Regions from separate parts of the Ornithinimicrobium flavum genome, predicted to be linked through region 1. Evidence: predicted binding sites of a transcription regulator. Region 1 holds the regulator's gene; the other holds the start of a gene.
The links. The regulator HspR, encoded in region 1, represses chaperone genes until heat shock. The targets are predictions, from matches to a motif close to AAGTTGAGTCNNNNNGACTCAACTT.

Region 1 (6,984 bases):
GCCAAGAAGGAGCTCTCGTCCTCGAGCAGCACCAACATCAACCTGCAGTACCTGTCGATGGGTGAGAACGGCCCGATCCACCTGGACGAGACCCTCTCCCGCGCGCAGTTCGAGCAGATGACCTCCGACCTGCTGGACCGGACCAAGGCGCCGTTCGACCAGGTCATCAAGGACGCCGGCATCTCCGTGTCCGAGATCGACCACGTCGTCCTCGTCGGCGGCTCCACCCGCATGCCGGCCGTCGTCGAGCTCATCAAGAAGATGACCGGCGGCAAGGAGCCCAACAAGGGCGTCAACCCGGACGAGGTCGTCGCCGTCGGCGCCGCCCTGCAGGCCGGTGTCCTCAAGGGTGACCGCAAGGACGTCCTGCTCATCGACGTCACCCCGCTGAGCCTGGGCATCGAGACCCAGGGCGGCATCATGACCACCCTCATCGAGCGCAACACGGCGATCCCGACCAAGCGCTCGGAGGTCTTCACCACGGCCAGCGACAACCAGCCGTCGGTGGGCATCCAGGTCTACCAGGGTGAGCGTCAGATCGCCGCGCACAACAAGCTGCTGGGCAACTTCGAGCTCACCGGCATCGCCCCGGCCCCCCGTGGCGTGCCGCAGATCGAGGTCACCTTCGACATCGACGCCAACGGCATCGTGCACGTCTCCGCCAAGGACCGTGGCACGGGCAAGGAGCAGTCGATGACGATCTCCGGCGGCTCGGCGCTGCCGAAGGACGAGATCGAGCGGATGATCAAGGACGCCGAGGCGCACGCCGAGGAGGACAAGGCGCGCAAGGAGGAGACCGAGCTCCGCAACACCGCCGAGCAGCTGGTCTACTCGACCGAGAAGTTCCTCGCCGACTCCGGTGACAAGGTCCCGGCCGACGCGCGGGGCCCGGTCGACACCGCGCTGACCGACCTCAAGGACGCGCTGAAGGCCGACAGCGGCGCGTCGCTGGACGACATCAAGGCCAAGATGGAGACCCTCTCCACCGAGTCCCAGAAGATGGGGTCGGCCCTGTATGCCGCGCAGCAGGCCGAGGGTGCGGGCGCCGGCGCCGGCTTCCAGGACGCGACCGGGGCGGCCGACGTCGACCCGAACGCGGCCGGGGGCGGCTCCGACCAGGACGGTGACGTGGTCGATGCCGAGGTCGTCGACGACGAGGACACCAAGTGACCGACGCCGACCGGACCGCGACCGGTGGCCCCTCCGAGGAGGAGGCCACCGGCCGCGGACCGGTGATCCGCGACAAGCGGCGCATCGACCCCGAGACCGGTCAGCCGCGGCAGCGGGAGCAGCCGCCCTCGGCCGGGGCCGAAGGTGCCCCGGCTGAGGCTGCCGTCAACACGTCCGTCGAGAGCGACGGGGGCCAGGTGCCCGGGGGCGGGAGCGGTGACGGCGACAGTCACCCCGACACGCTCCTGGCCGCCGAGCGGCTCGAGGAGATGCGCCGGATGCAGGCCGAGTTCGTCAACTTCCGCAACCGCACCCAGCGGGAGCGGGAGACCGACCGGACCCGAGCCACCGGTGCCGTCGTTGAAGCCATGCTGCCGCTGCTGGACGACATCCACTCCGCGCGCGAGCACGGAGAGCTCGAGGAGGGCACTCCCCTGGCGGCGATGGCCGAGAAGCTGGAGCAGATCCTCGCCCGCTTCGGCGTCGAGCGCACGGGCAACGTCGGCGACGTCTTCGACCCGAACGTCCACGAGGCGCTCATGCACCTGCCGGCCGACAGCCCGGGTGTCGAGCTCCCCGAGGGCGCCACGGAGATGACGGTCGTGCAGGTCGTGCAGCCGGGCTTCACCGTGGCCGGCCAGGTCGTCCGCGCCGCCCGAGTGGCGGTCGCCGACCCGAGCTGAGCGGCATACCCTCCCACCGGGCGCGTGGCGCGGCGGATTCGCAGCCACCCACGCCGCGCGCCCCGGTGGGGGACAATCAACCTTCAAGGAGGTGAGCACGCAATGGTCAACCAGGACTGGTTCGAGAAGGACTTCTACGCGATCCTCGGCGTCAGCAAGGACGTGGACGCCAAGGAGCTGAAGAAGGTCTACCGCAAGCTGGCGCGCCAGCACCACCCGGACTCCAACCCGGGTGACAAGGCGGCCGAGCAGCGGTTCAAGGATGTCGGCGAGGCCTACGCGGTGCTCTCCGACCCCGAGCAGCGCAAGCAGTATGACGCCGTCCGCGCCATGGGCGGCGGGGCCCGCTTCACCGCGGGGGCCGGTGGTGCCGGTGGCGCAGGCGGCTTCGAGGACGTCTTCGCCCAGATGTTCGGTGCCGGGGGCGGGGCGCAGAACGTGCGCTTCTCGACCGGGGGCCAGGGCGGCATCGATCTCGAGGACCTGCTCGGCGCGTTCGCCGGTGGGGGCGGTTTCCAGCCCGGCGGTGGGCAGGGCGGTTTCCCCGGTGGGGCGCAGGGCTTCCCCGGCGGCGGTCGGCGGGCGCCGATGAAGGGCCAGGACGTGGAGGCCACCACCTCCATCGACTTCCGCGCCGCCGCGCACGGTGAGACCGTCACCCTGAGCAAGCCCGACGGCGGCACGATCACCACCCGGATCCCGGCCGGTGTGAAGGACGGCCAGAAGATCCGGCTCCGGGGCAAGGGGATGCCCGCGCCCGTCCAGGGTGGTGAACACGGGGACATGTACCTCACGGTGACGGTCCGTCCGCACCCCGTCTTCGGCCGGGACGGCAACCACCTCACCGTGGACCTGCCGGTCACCTTCGCCGAGGCGGCGCTCGGTGCCACCGTCCAGGTCCCGACCCTCGACGGGTCCACCGTGCGCGTCAAGGTCGCGCCAGGCACGCCCTCCGGGCGGGTCCTGCGTGTCAAGGGCCGGGGCATCCAGGGCAAGAGCGGCGCCGGGGACCTGCTGGCCAAGGTGCAGGTCGTCGTGCCGCAGCGGCTCAGCGACAAGGCCCGCGAGGCCGTCGAGGTGCTGCAGGCCGAGGCCGACGGGGTCGACCCGCGGGCCCACCTCCTGCAGCGAGCGAGGGCGTGATGAGCGATGGTCGACCGTGACACTCCCGTCTACGTGATCTCGGTCGCGGCCGAGCTCGCCGGGATGCACGCCCAGACCCTGAGGCAGTACGACCGCCTCGGCCTGGTCGTGCCCTCCCGCACCCGCGGCGGTGGCCGCCGCTACTCCGCGCGAGACATCGACCGCCTGCGCGAGGTGCAGCGGCTCTCCGCCGAGGGCGTGGGGCTGGCCGGGATCCGCCGCACGCTCGACCTGGAGAACGAGGTCGAGGAGCTGCGCTCGCGCGTGGCCCGGCTCACCGCCGAGAACCACGCGCTGCGTGAGGCCGTCGGCCGGCTGCCCCGGGTCTTTGCGGCCGGCCGCCACGGTGAGGTGGTGGCGCTGCGCGCCGGCACCCGCCCGCGGGCGACCTCGCCGGGCACCTCGCTGACGCTCTGGCGGCCGCAGGGCTGGCCCTTCGAGGACTGAGGCGACGCCGGCAGCGAGCAGCGGGCCTTGTGCACCTCATCGGCAGGTGCACAAGGGCCCTTCTGGTCCGGGCAGACCCACGGGTCAGCCGACCGGTCCGCTCACTTGACCTCCTTGCGGACCACCCGCCAGAAGCCGACCGTGAGGGGGAGCAGGATCCACAGGGCACCGGTGGTGCCCACCTGGGCCCACTGCTCGCCGGTGAGGGCCTGGCTGCCCAGGAGCGGAGCCTGGGCGGTGGCCAGGTCGAACCAGGCGGCGTGCTCCCGCAGCCACGCCGTGGTCATGAAGACCAGCGGGGACAGGGTGGGCACGAGCACGTAGGCGACGATGCCGAGGGGGACGCTCAGGAAGAGAGCGCCGAAGGCAACTCCGGTCAGGACGCCCAGGGCCTGGATCACCACGAGGTGTCCGAGCAGCGTCCAGCCGAGGGACAGGTCGATCTCACCGCCGACGGCCGCGCGGGAGGCGACATGGGCGAGGCCGGCGACGAGGATGGACAACGCCAGCACCGCCATACCGAGCAGGACGACGGCCACCGTCTTGGCGACCATGACCCGGACCCGCCGGGGCTCCTGGGTGAAGGTGATGAGTGCGGTGCGTTGGCTCCATTCGTTGGCCGCCGTCAGGATGCCCAGGACCGGGAGGAGGATGGCCTGGGGGATGTTGGCGGCGACCAGGAGGCTGAGCATCCCGCTCCCGGTGTCCCGGCCGAGCCAGAGGGGGACGGCCATCGCGACCACGGTGAGGGCGAGGATGGCAAGGAGCACCCAGCGCCCGCTCCGGGTGTCGACGAGCTTGCGCAGCTCGGTGCCGAGCAGGCGGCCGAAGGACGCGCCTCCGACCCTCTCGATCGCGGGGTGGGCTGCTCGGTCGGTGGAAGGGCTCGGGACTCGGACTCGATCTGTCGTGGTGGTCATGGGGGTCCTCCTGGACGTGAGTGGTCGGGTGGGCGGGGCTGGTGCCGACTCCGTCGACGGGTGGCCGACGGCCGCGGCTGACCTCAGGTGACTCATGCCGCCGCGCCCTCGGTGACGTCCTCACGGGCATCGTCGGCGGTGAGCTGGATGAACATGTCCTCCAGCGCGCCGCCGGGGCTGGTGCGCAGCTCGGTGACGAGCAGCTGCTCGGCGAGGGCCAGCCGCGCGACCTGCTCCGCGGTGGCGTTGGTGACCAGCTCGGCCGACCGTGGCGTGACCTCGAAGCCGGCCCGTCGCAGTGCCTGTCCCACCGTGGTCAGGTCCGGGGACCCGACGACGGTGCCGGTGCTGCGGAGCAGCTCCTCCTTGGTGCCCTGGGCGACGATCCGACCGCGGCCGATCAGCACCAGGTCTTGGGCGATCTGCTCGACCTCGTGCAGCAGGTGCGAGCTGAGGAGCACGGTGCCGCCGTCGGCGGCGTAGTCGCGCAGCAGTCCGCGCATCCAGCGGATACCGGCCGGGTCCAGCCCGTTGGCGGGCTCGTCGAGGATGAGGACCTGGGGGTCGCCGACCAGCGCACCTGCCAGGCCCAGGCGCTGCCGCATACCCAGGGAGTAGTTGCCGACGCGGCGGCCGGCCTCGCGTCGGCTCAGGCCGACCCGCTCGAGCGAGGCGTCCACCGCGGACCGCGGCATCCCCGCCATGGCCGCGGCCAGGGCCAGGGTCTCCCGACCGGTACGACCGGCGTGCTGGGCGGTGGCGTCGAGCATGACCCCGACATGGCGGGTCGGGGTGGGCAGGGAGCGGTAGGGGCGGCCGAGGACCCGGGCCGTCCCCGCGGTCGGGGAGGTCAGGCCGACCATCATCCGCATCGCGGTGGACTTGCCGGCCCCGTTGGGTCCGAGGAAGCCGGTGACCCGCCCGGGTCGGGCGGTGAAGGTGATGTCGTCGACGGCCGTGAAGGAGCCGTAGCGCTTGGTGAGGTTCTCGATCGTGATCATGGCCTCAGCCTCACGCCCACCGAGCCGGCCCTACATCGGCCGCCGGTCGGCACCGAGGGGGTCGATGGTCGGCGGCAGGGGCTGCGGACGGCATACCGAAGGAGGGGGTGCACGCGACGATGGGTGGTGGGTCCCGTCGGACCTGGCACCTACCCTTGCGGTATGTCGAACCCTACGGGCCGGGTGTCCACCCTTGCGCCCCCGGCGCCGCTGGGGGTGTCGGGTGGCGCGGCGCGACCGTTCGAGCGCCTGCCGCTGTGGAGCAACGGCTGGCGCCTCTTCGTGGCCTGGCTCGCCGGGATGCTCCTCTTCCTGGCCTACACCGCCCCGGTCGTCATGATGTCCGACGGGCCCGGGGAGACACCGGCCACAGGGCGGGTCGTCGCCCTGCTCCTGCTCGACCTTGCGGTCGGCCACGTGATCCTGGTGCTGGCCGCCTTCCGCCGCCGCGCGCCGGTGTGGATCGGGGTCGTCACGGTGGTGCTGTCGGCGGTCTCTCTCATGGGCGCGCCTGCGGCGCTGCTCGTGGCCTTCTCGCTGGCCACCCGCCGGCGGCTGGCGCCGATCGTCTGGCTCGGTGTCCTCAACCTGGCCGCCGGGATGTTCCACGAGAACACCATCGCCCGCGTCACCGTGCCCCAGGAGTTCGGGCAGAGCCTCACCGGCCGGGGATGGCTCCTCGACAACCTGGTCTACGCGGCCTTCATGATCCTGATGTACGGCGTCATCGTGCTCGTCGGGTGGAACATCGGCTCACGCCGCGAGCTGGTCGCCAGCTGGCGGCGGCAGGCGGAGACCTCCCTCAGCGAGCAGGCCGCCAGGGTCGCCCAGGCCCAGCTGGCGGAACGTGCACGGATCGCCCGGGAGATGCACGACGTGCTTGCGCACCGGCTCTCCCTCGTGGCGATGCACGCCGGGGTGCTGGCGCACCGACCCGACCTGTCCGAGACGGAGCGGGCCGAGGCCGCCGAGGTCGTGCGCGTCGGTGCGCACCAGGCGCTGGACGAGCTGCGCGAGGTCCTCGGTCTGCTGCGGGAGGACGGAGAGGGGGTCCGGGGCTCCCGGGTCGAGGCGCCCCAGCCGGGGCTGAGCGACATACCCCTCCTCGTCGCCGAGGTGACCAGCAGCGGTCAGGAGGTCCGTCTCCTGGCCGAGGAGGACCTGTGGCCCCGGTTGGTGACGCTGCCGGCGAGCGCCGGCCGGCACGCCTACCGGGTGGTCCAGGAGGCACTCACCAATGCGCGCAAGCACGCCGGCGGGAGACCGGTGACGGTGCAGATCGACGGCGGGGAGGCCGACGGGCTGCGCATCGAGGTGACCAACCCCACGGCTGCGGTGGGGGAGGGGACGTTGCGGTCCGGCGGTCGCGGTCTGACCGGGATGGCTGAACGGGTGGAGCTCGCGGGCGGGCGGTTCTCGGCTGGTGCCGAGGCGGGCCGTTTCGTGGTGCGCGCGTCGCTGCCCTGGCCGGACGGTGGGAGGAGGACGCGGTGAGCGAGGGTATGGCGCGACCCAGGGTCGTGCTCGTGGACGACGACGCCCTGGTGCGGGCCGGGCTGCGGATGATGCTCGGCGGACCGGACGGGGTCGACGTGGTGGCCGAGGGGGACGACGGCGACC
Region 2 (6,984 bases), 200 kb from region 1:
CCCGCGCCGTCACCCTGCCGCCCCGGAGGCTCACCCGCACCTCCCGCCCGAGCAGGGGGCCGGCCGCCAGCTCCAGGGAGGCCGGGCCCAGGGGTGCGGCCAGGCGGATGACGGCCCCGGTGCCGGCGGCGTCGCGGCCGCCGGACCGGGTGACGTCGGCGACCGCGACCCACTCCGAGCTCGCCACCGGGCTGCCGGCCGCCAGGGCGGCCCGCGTCCCCGAGGCCAGCAGCCAGGTGCCGCCGGACCGGCGGGCGACCCGCGAGGGATGGGCCAGCGCGGTGACCAGGCCGACGACCTCGCCGTCCGGGACGACGCCCCGGGGCGGGTCGCCCGCGGGCACGGACCGACGGGCCAGGCGTTCCAGCCGGGCCACCTCCGCACGCCACCGCGCCACACCGGGTGCGTGCCCCGAGCGCAGGGCCGCGACGAGCGCCCCCAGGTCCGCGTCGGGGCGACGGTGGTCGCCGGCCAGCGCGGCGACGACCTCGGCGGCCGCCCGCGCGCCGACCACGGGGGTCCCGACGAGCAGGGCGCGGGCCTCCCGGGGGTCCGCCGGCACGTCCGCCGCCCTCGCGCCCAGGTCGGTGACCCGGCCGTCCGGTCCGACCAGGCCGAGCTCGCGCAGCCGGTCCTCGCCGGCCTGCACGGCGCCCGCCGGGGGCGCGGTGAGCAACGGCATACCCTCGCCCCGGGGTGAGCCCCACGCCGCCAGGGTGAGCAGGGCTCCCGCGAGGTCTGCGGTGGCGATCTCGGGGGTGGCGTGCTCGGGCGCGAGGGCGAAGGTGGTCTCGTCGAGGCAGCGCACGACGGTGCCGGGGCCCAGCCGGGCCGCCCGTCCGGCCCGCTGGGTCATCGCCGCCCGGGACGCCTGGACGGTGACCAGCCCGCTCATGTCCCGACGCAGGTCCTGCCGCGGCTCGCGGGACAGTCCGGCGTCGACGACGAGGCGGACGCCGGGCACCGTCAGCGAGGACTCTGCCAGCGCCGTCGACACCACCACCCGCGGGGCGCCGCCGGGCTCGCGGCCGCCGACGGCGAGGTCCTGCTCCCCCGGCCCGAGGCGACCGTGCAGCGCGAGCACCCTCCGGCCCGGGACGAGCCGGGTCAGGCGGTCGACCACCCCGTCCACCTCGCGGACCCCGGGGAGGAAGACCAGGGCGTCAACGTCGGGGTCGACGGCGAGGGCCCTCGTATGGTGCTCGGCCGTGGTGCGCGCCACGTGGTCCAGCAGGGCGTCGGTGACGCCCCTGGCGTCGGTGCGCGGACCGCCCGGCGGGGCCCAGACGACGTCGAGCCGGTGCTGGGCGGAGCTGTGGTCCAGCACCGGCGCCGGAGCGTCCGCGTCGCCCAGGGCGCTCGCCAGAGCCGGCACGTCGAGGGTCGCCGACATCGCGACGAGCAGCAGGTCCGGCCGCAGCATCCTGACCTCCGCGAGCATCCCCACGAGCAGGTCGGTGTCCAGGCCGCGCTCGTGCACCTCGTCCAGGACGACCGCTCCGGTCCCGGCGAGCTCGGGGTCGCGCAGCAGGCGCCGGAGGAGGACCCCTGCCGTGACGAACTCCACGACCGTGGCCGGCCCCACCCGTGAGTCGCCCCGGACGGTGCTGCCCACCAGCCCGCCCACCTCGGTGCCGGTGAGGGCGGCCAGGCGGCGCGCGGCCGCCTGCACCAGGACGCGCCGGGGCCCCGTCACCACGACCCGACGCGGGCCCGGTCCCCGCGCGGCCAGGGAGCCTGCCACCGCCGGCGGCACGAGCGTGGTCTTGCCCGCGCCGGGACGCGCCTGCACGACCACGGCCCCGCGGCTCGACAGCCCTGACCGCAGCTCCGGCAGCACCTCCGCGAAGGGCAGGCCCCGACCGATCCGGACCAGGTCGAACCCCGCGGCGCCCGCGCCGCTCAGAAGAACATCCCGGCCGGTGTGCGCTCGGCCAGCCGGCGGTGGACCGGCATGCCGACCAGGTCCCAGGCGCGGACGACCCGCGGCCTGAGCACCAGCTGCATCGTGCCCACGTGGTCCACGATCGGGGCGAAGGCGGTCTTGAACTGCACCAGCGGGTGCGCCTTGTGACCCGGGTCGTCCGCGAGCCAGCTGGGCGGCGTGCTGTACATGTCGTAGTCGGTGACGCCGCGCTCCCGGCACCAGCGCATCGCCTCCCACTGGACGCGGTACTGCAGCCCGTTGGAGTCCTGGGTGCGCAGGGACCCCCCGTCCTTGTAGTAGCCCAGCTCCCGGTGGTGCACGACGAAGGCGCCCGCCTCGACCTCCCCGCCCGGGCGGGGACGGGCCAGCACGAAGTGCCCCATCCCGGCGTCGATGTAGTCCCGCCAGATGCCCTGGTGGTACTCCCGGCTCCGGAAGTCGACCCCCGCCCGCTCCATCGTGTGCGAGAACAGGTCCCACATGATCGCGAAGGCCTCGGCGTCGGTGCGGTGCTCCACGACCGCCTCGGCCGTCTTGCGCAGGTGCCGGCGCGCCCGCTGCCGGAAGCCCGCCAGGATCTCCTCCTCGGAGGGTCGGAGGTCGACGACCACGGTGTGCTGGCCCTGCTGCAGGTCCGGGACGGACCGCATACCCGGGATCGAGGCGATGAGACGCTCCCGGTCCTGCGGACCGGTCGCCGGGACCGACGGCTCGAGCACGACGAGGAAGGGCCGGCCGACCTCCCCCGTCCGCAGGTCCTCCACGCAGCGCCGGGCGTGGTCGGCGTCCGGGACCCGGGGACCCATGGGGCAGTACCAGAGCTCGCCGAAGGGTGGGAGGCGCCGCACGAGGTAGAGGGCGTGGACCGGCGGCAGCCCCTCGTGCTCGTGGACGAGCCGCCGCGCCCGCCAGGCGGGGGCCTTGAAGCGGGCGTAGCTGTCCAGCTGGTACAGGTCCGGACCCCCGGGGTTGGCCCAGACGAGGTCGTCCCAGGCGGCCAGCTCGGTCGGGGTCGCCTCGCGCAGGGTCACCGGGTCAGGGTATGCCGCACGTGGCCGGAGGGGCCGTGGCACCAGGTGCCACGGCCCCTCCGGGGACTGCTCGGTCGGGTCGGTGACCCGCGACGCGGACGGTCAGCCCGCCTGCTCCTCCACGGGCAGGGTGTCCGGCACCGCGGACGGCTTCTCCTGGCCGGCGAAGGTGAAGACCTTGTCGCGGCTGCGGCCCTCGCCGACCGGGTCCTCGACGTCGACCACGACGATCTGACCAGGGCCGATCTCGCCGAAGAGGATCTTCTCCGACAGCTGGTCCTCGATCTCGCGCTGGATCGCCCGGCGCAGCGGACGGGCGCCCAGGACCGGGTCGTAGCCGCGCTTGGCGAGCAGCTCCTTGGCGGCGGGGGTGAGCTCCAGCGCCATGTCCTTGTCCTTGAGCCGCTCGTCGAGCCGCGCCGCCATGAGGTCGACGATCTGCACGATCTCATCCTGGGTCAGCTGCGGGAAGACGATGGTGTCGTCGACGCGGTTGAGGAACTCGGGCCGGAAGTGTTGCTTGAGCTCGTCGGTGACCTTGTTCTTCATCCGCTCGTAGCTGCTCTGGGTGTCCGGCCCGGCGGAGAAGCCGAGCGAGACGCCCTTGGCGATGTCGCGGGTGCCCAGGTTGGTCGTCATGATGATGACGGTGTTCTTGAAGTCCACGACCCGGCCCTGGCTGTCGGTCAGGCGACCGTCCTCCAGGATCTGCAGCAGGCTGTTGAAGATGTCGGGGTGGGCCTTCTCCACCTCGTCGAAGAGCACGACGGAGAACGGCTTGCGCCGGACCTTCTCGGTGAGCTGCCCGCCCTCCTCGTAGCCGACGTACCCGGGGGGCGAGCCGAACATCCGGGAGACCGTGTGCTTCTCGGAGTACTCGGACATGTCCAGGGTGATGAGGCTGTCCTCGTCCCCGAAGAGGAACTCGGCCAGGGCCTTGGCGAGCTCGGTCTTGCCGACCCCGGTGGGGCCGGCGAAGATGAAGGAGCCTCCCGGGCGGCGGGGGTCCTTCAGGCCGGCGCGGGTCCGGCGGATGGCCTGGGACAGCGCGGTGATCGCGTCGTCCATGCCGATGATCCGCTTGTGCAGCTCGTCCTCCATGTGGAGCAGGCGGCTGGACTCCTCCTCGGTCAGCTTGAAGACCGGGATGCCGGTCGCCGCGGCGAGCACCTCGGCGATCAGTTCCTCGTCCACCTCGGCGACGACGTCCATGTCGCCGTTCTTCCACTCCTTCTCCCGCTCGCTGCGCGCCTGGGTGAGCTTGTGCTCCTCGTCCCGCAGCCGCGCGGCCTTCTCGAAGTCCTGCGCGTCGATCGCGGACTCCTTCTCCCGACGGGCGTGCGCGATCTTCTCGTCGAACTCGCGCAGGTCCGGCGGAGCGGTCATGCGGCGGATGCGCAGTCGCGCGCCCGCCTCGTCGATGAGGTCGATCGCCTTGTCCGGCAGGAAACGGTCGTTGATGTAGCGGTCGGCCATGGAGGCGGCGGCCACGAGCGCCTGGTCGGTGATGGTCACCCGGTGGTGCGCCTCGTAGCGGTCGCGCAGGCCCTTGAGGATCTCGATCGCGTGCTTGAGCGTGGGCTCGGCGACCTGGATCGGCTGGAAGCGACGCTCCAGCGCGGCGTCCTTCTCGATGTGCTTGCGGTACTCGTCCAGGGTGGTGGCGCCGATGGTCTGCAGCTCACCCCGGGCGAGCATCGGCTTCAGGATGCTCGCGGCGTCGATGGCGCCCTCGGCCGCACCGGCACCGACGAGGGTGTGGATCTCGTCGATGAACAGGATGATGTCGCCGCGGGTGCGGATCTCCTTGAGGACCTTCTTGAGCCGCTCCTCGAAGTCACCGCGGTAGCGGCTGCCCGCGACGAGCGCGCCGAGGTCCAGGGTGTAGAGCTGCTTGTCCTTCAGCGTCTCGGGCACGTCACCGCGCACGACCGCCTGGGCCAGACCCTCGACGACCGCCGTCTTGCCGACACCGGGCTCACCGATGAGGACCGGGTTGTTCTTGGTGCGGCGGGACAGGATCTGCATGACCCGCTCGATCTCCTGCTCGCGCCCGATGACCGGGTCGAGCTTGCCCTCGCGGGCGGCCTGGGTCAGGTTGCGGCCGAACTGGTCCAGGACCAGCGAGCCGGCCTGCTGGCCCTCCGCTCCGCCGGACGGTCCGACGCCGGCCGCGGCCGTCTCCTTGCCCTGGTAGCCCGAGAGCAGCTGGATGACCTGCTGGCGGACCCGGTTGAGGTCCGCGCCGAGCTTGACCAGGACCTGGGCCGCGACGCCCTCGCCCTCCCGGATCAGGCCCAGGAGCAGGTGCTCGGTGCCGATGTAGTTATGGCCCAGCTGCAGACCCTCGCGCAGCGAGAGCTCCAGGACCTTCTTGGCGCGCGGGGTGAACGGGATGTGCCCCGTCGGGCTCTGCTGCCCCTGGCCGATGATCTCCTGCACCTGCTGGCGGACCGCGTCCAACGAGATGTCGAGGGACTCCAGCGCCTTGGCGGCGACGCCCTCACCCTCGTGGATCAGCCCCAGCAGCAGGTGCTCGGTGCCGATGTAGTTGTGGTTGAGCATCCGCGCCTCCTCCTGCGCGAGCACCACCACCCGTCGTGCGCGGTCGGTGAACCGTTCGAACATGTCGGTCTCCTTCGCCGATAGCTCCTGCAACCTCACTCTACGGTGCGTCTGCTCCGCTCAACGCCGTCGTCCACCGCCGATGTTCCGCACCGGCCTGGTGTTCGCCCCCGGCGCAACGACACGGCCGCCCCAGCCGCGGCCTCTACCATGTCCGCCCATGCGCACCCGCTCCTCGCTCCTGCCGTCCCTGGCCGTGTCCGCCCTCCTGCTGTCGGGGTGCACCTCGGGGCCGGCCCCGGCCGGCCCCTCGCCCAGCCAGCCCGCGGCGGACGACGCTGACGTCACCGCGGTGGTGGGCGTCGAGGAGCCACCGGCCGCCAACGGCTTCCTGTGCCGCTACATCAGCCCCAGCGTCCAGCGGGCCGTCACCGGGGCCGACTGGACCGAGCCGGTCCAGGTCACCGTGCAGGACGACCGGACCACCTGGGCCTGCGAGGGCCGTGACGGGGACCAGCCGCTCCTGCGCCTGGTGATCGACCGGGGTGAGGAGCTGCCTGCCCAGGACCGCCTGGCCGCCCAGGAGGCCGGCATCGCCGAGGGCGGTCCCGACTACCTGGGCGAGGCCTACCTCGGCCCGCGCAAGGTCACCACCCTGACCATGTGCCGGGTCCCCGACAGCGAGGGCTCGCAGGGCTACGAGCCCTACTCCCTCGTGGTGGAGGCCCTGGCCGAGGGCGAGGAGGACCTGCAGCGCGACCTCGTGGTGGTGGCGGGGACGGTCGCGCGCAGCCTGGACCAGGCCGTCGGGTGCAGCCCGAAGATGGCGGCCCAGCAGGCGGCCGAGAACGCCGCCGCCACGACCGCCCCCTGACGCTCGGCCCTGCCGCTCCGGCCGGTCAGCCCGCCTTTTTGGGGGCCGACCTCCGGGTGGTGCTGCCGGTCCCGGTGCGCTTGGCCGTGTCATTGGCAGCCGTCTTCTTGGCGGTGGTCCTCTTGGTCGTGGTCTTCTTGGCGGCGGCCTTCGTGGCCGTGGTCTTCCTGGCGGTGGTCTTCGTGGCCGTGGTCTTCCTGGCGGCGGCCTCGTCCTCGCTGCCATCGTCGGAGTCGTCGGAGTCGTCCGACCGGCCGTCGGCCTCCTCCGCGGTGCCGCCGCCGCGGCCCTGCTTGGCCCGCTCGACCGAGCGCTGCAGGGCGGCCAGCAGGTCGACCACCTCGCCGGAGTCGGCGTCGTCGTCGACGGCGTCCGGGCTCTCGGTGACGTCGCCGCCCTCGATCTTGCTCGCGACCAGCGCCTCGACGGCCTCCTTGTAGTCGTCGACGTGCCCCTCGGGCTCGAAGTCGCCGGCCATCGACTCCACAAGCATCCGGGCCATGCCCACCTCCGCCTGCTTCGGCTCGCTGACCTCGTCGAGGTGGTCGAGCCGCCCGGCGTCGCGCACCTCGTCGGGCCAGAGCAGC

Region 2: a site for HspR is predicted at 5,626-5,650, ahead of E3Z34_RS02690 (ATP-dependent Clp protease ATP-binding subunit). Genes of this name have one in related genera too.

The regions. Positions count from the first base shown of each region.
Region 1 is NZ_CP038213.1:372,367-379,350, forward strand. Features, by position in the region: partial or broken gene dnaK (molecular chaperone DnaK) at 1-1,170, shown strand, start outside; gene E3Z34_RS18450 (nucleotide exchange factor GrpE) at 1,167-1,853, shown strand; gene E3Z34_RS01750 (DnaJ C-terminal domain-containing protein) at 1,956-2,996, shown strand; gene E3Z34_RS01755 (heat shock protein transcriptional repressor HspR) at 3,003-3,443, shown strand; gene E3Z34_RS01760 (ABC transporter permease) at 3,545-4,363, opposite strand; gene E3Z34_RS01765 (ABC transporter ATP-binding protein) at 4,456-5,364, opposite strand; gene E3Z34_RS01770 (histidine kinase) at 5,527-6,858, shown strand; gene E3Z34_RS01775 (response regulator transcription factor) at 6,867-6,984, shown strand, end outside.
Region 2 is NZ_CP038213.1:575,510-582,493, reverse strand. Features, by position in the region: gene hrpB (ATP-dependent helicase HrpB) at 1-1,840, opposite strand, end outside; gene E3Z34_RS02695 (lipid II:glycine glycyltransferase FemX) at 1,903-2,958, opposite strand; gene E3Z34_RS02690 (ATP-dependent Clp protease ATP-binding subunit) at 3,061-5,586, opposite strand; gene E3Z34_RS02685 (hypothetical protein) at 5,744-6,397, shown strand; gene ku (non-homologous end joining protein Ku) at 6,423-6,984, opposite strand, start outside.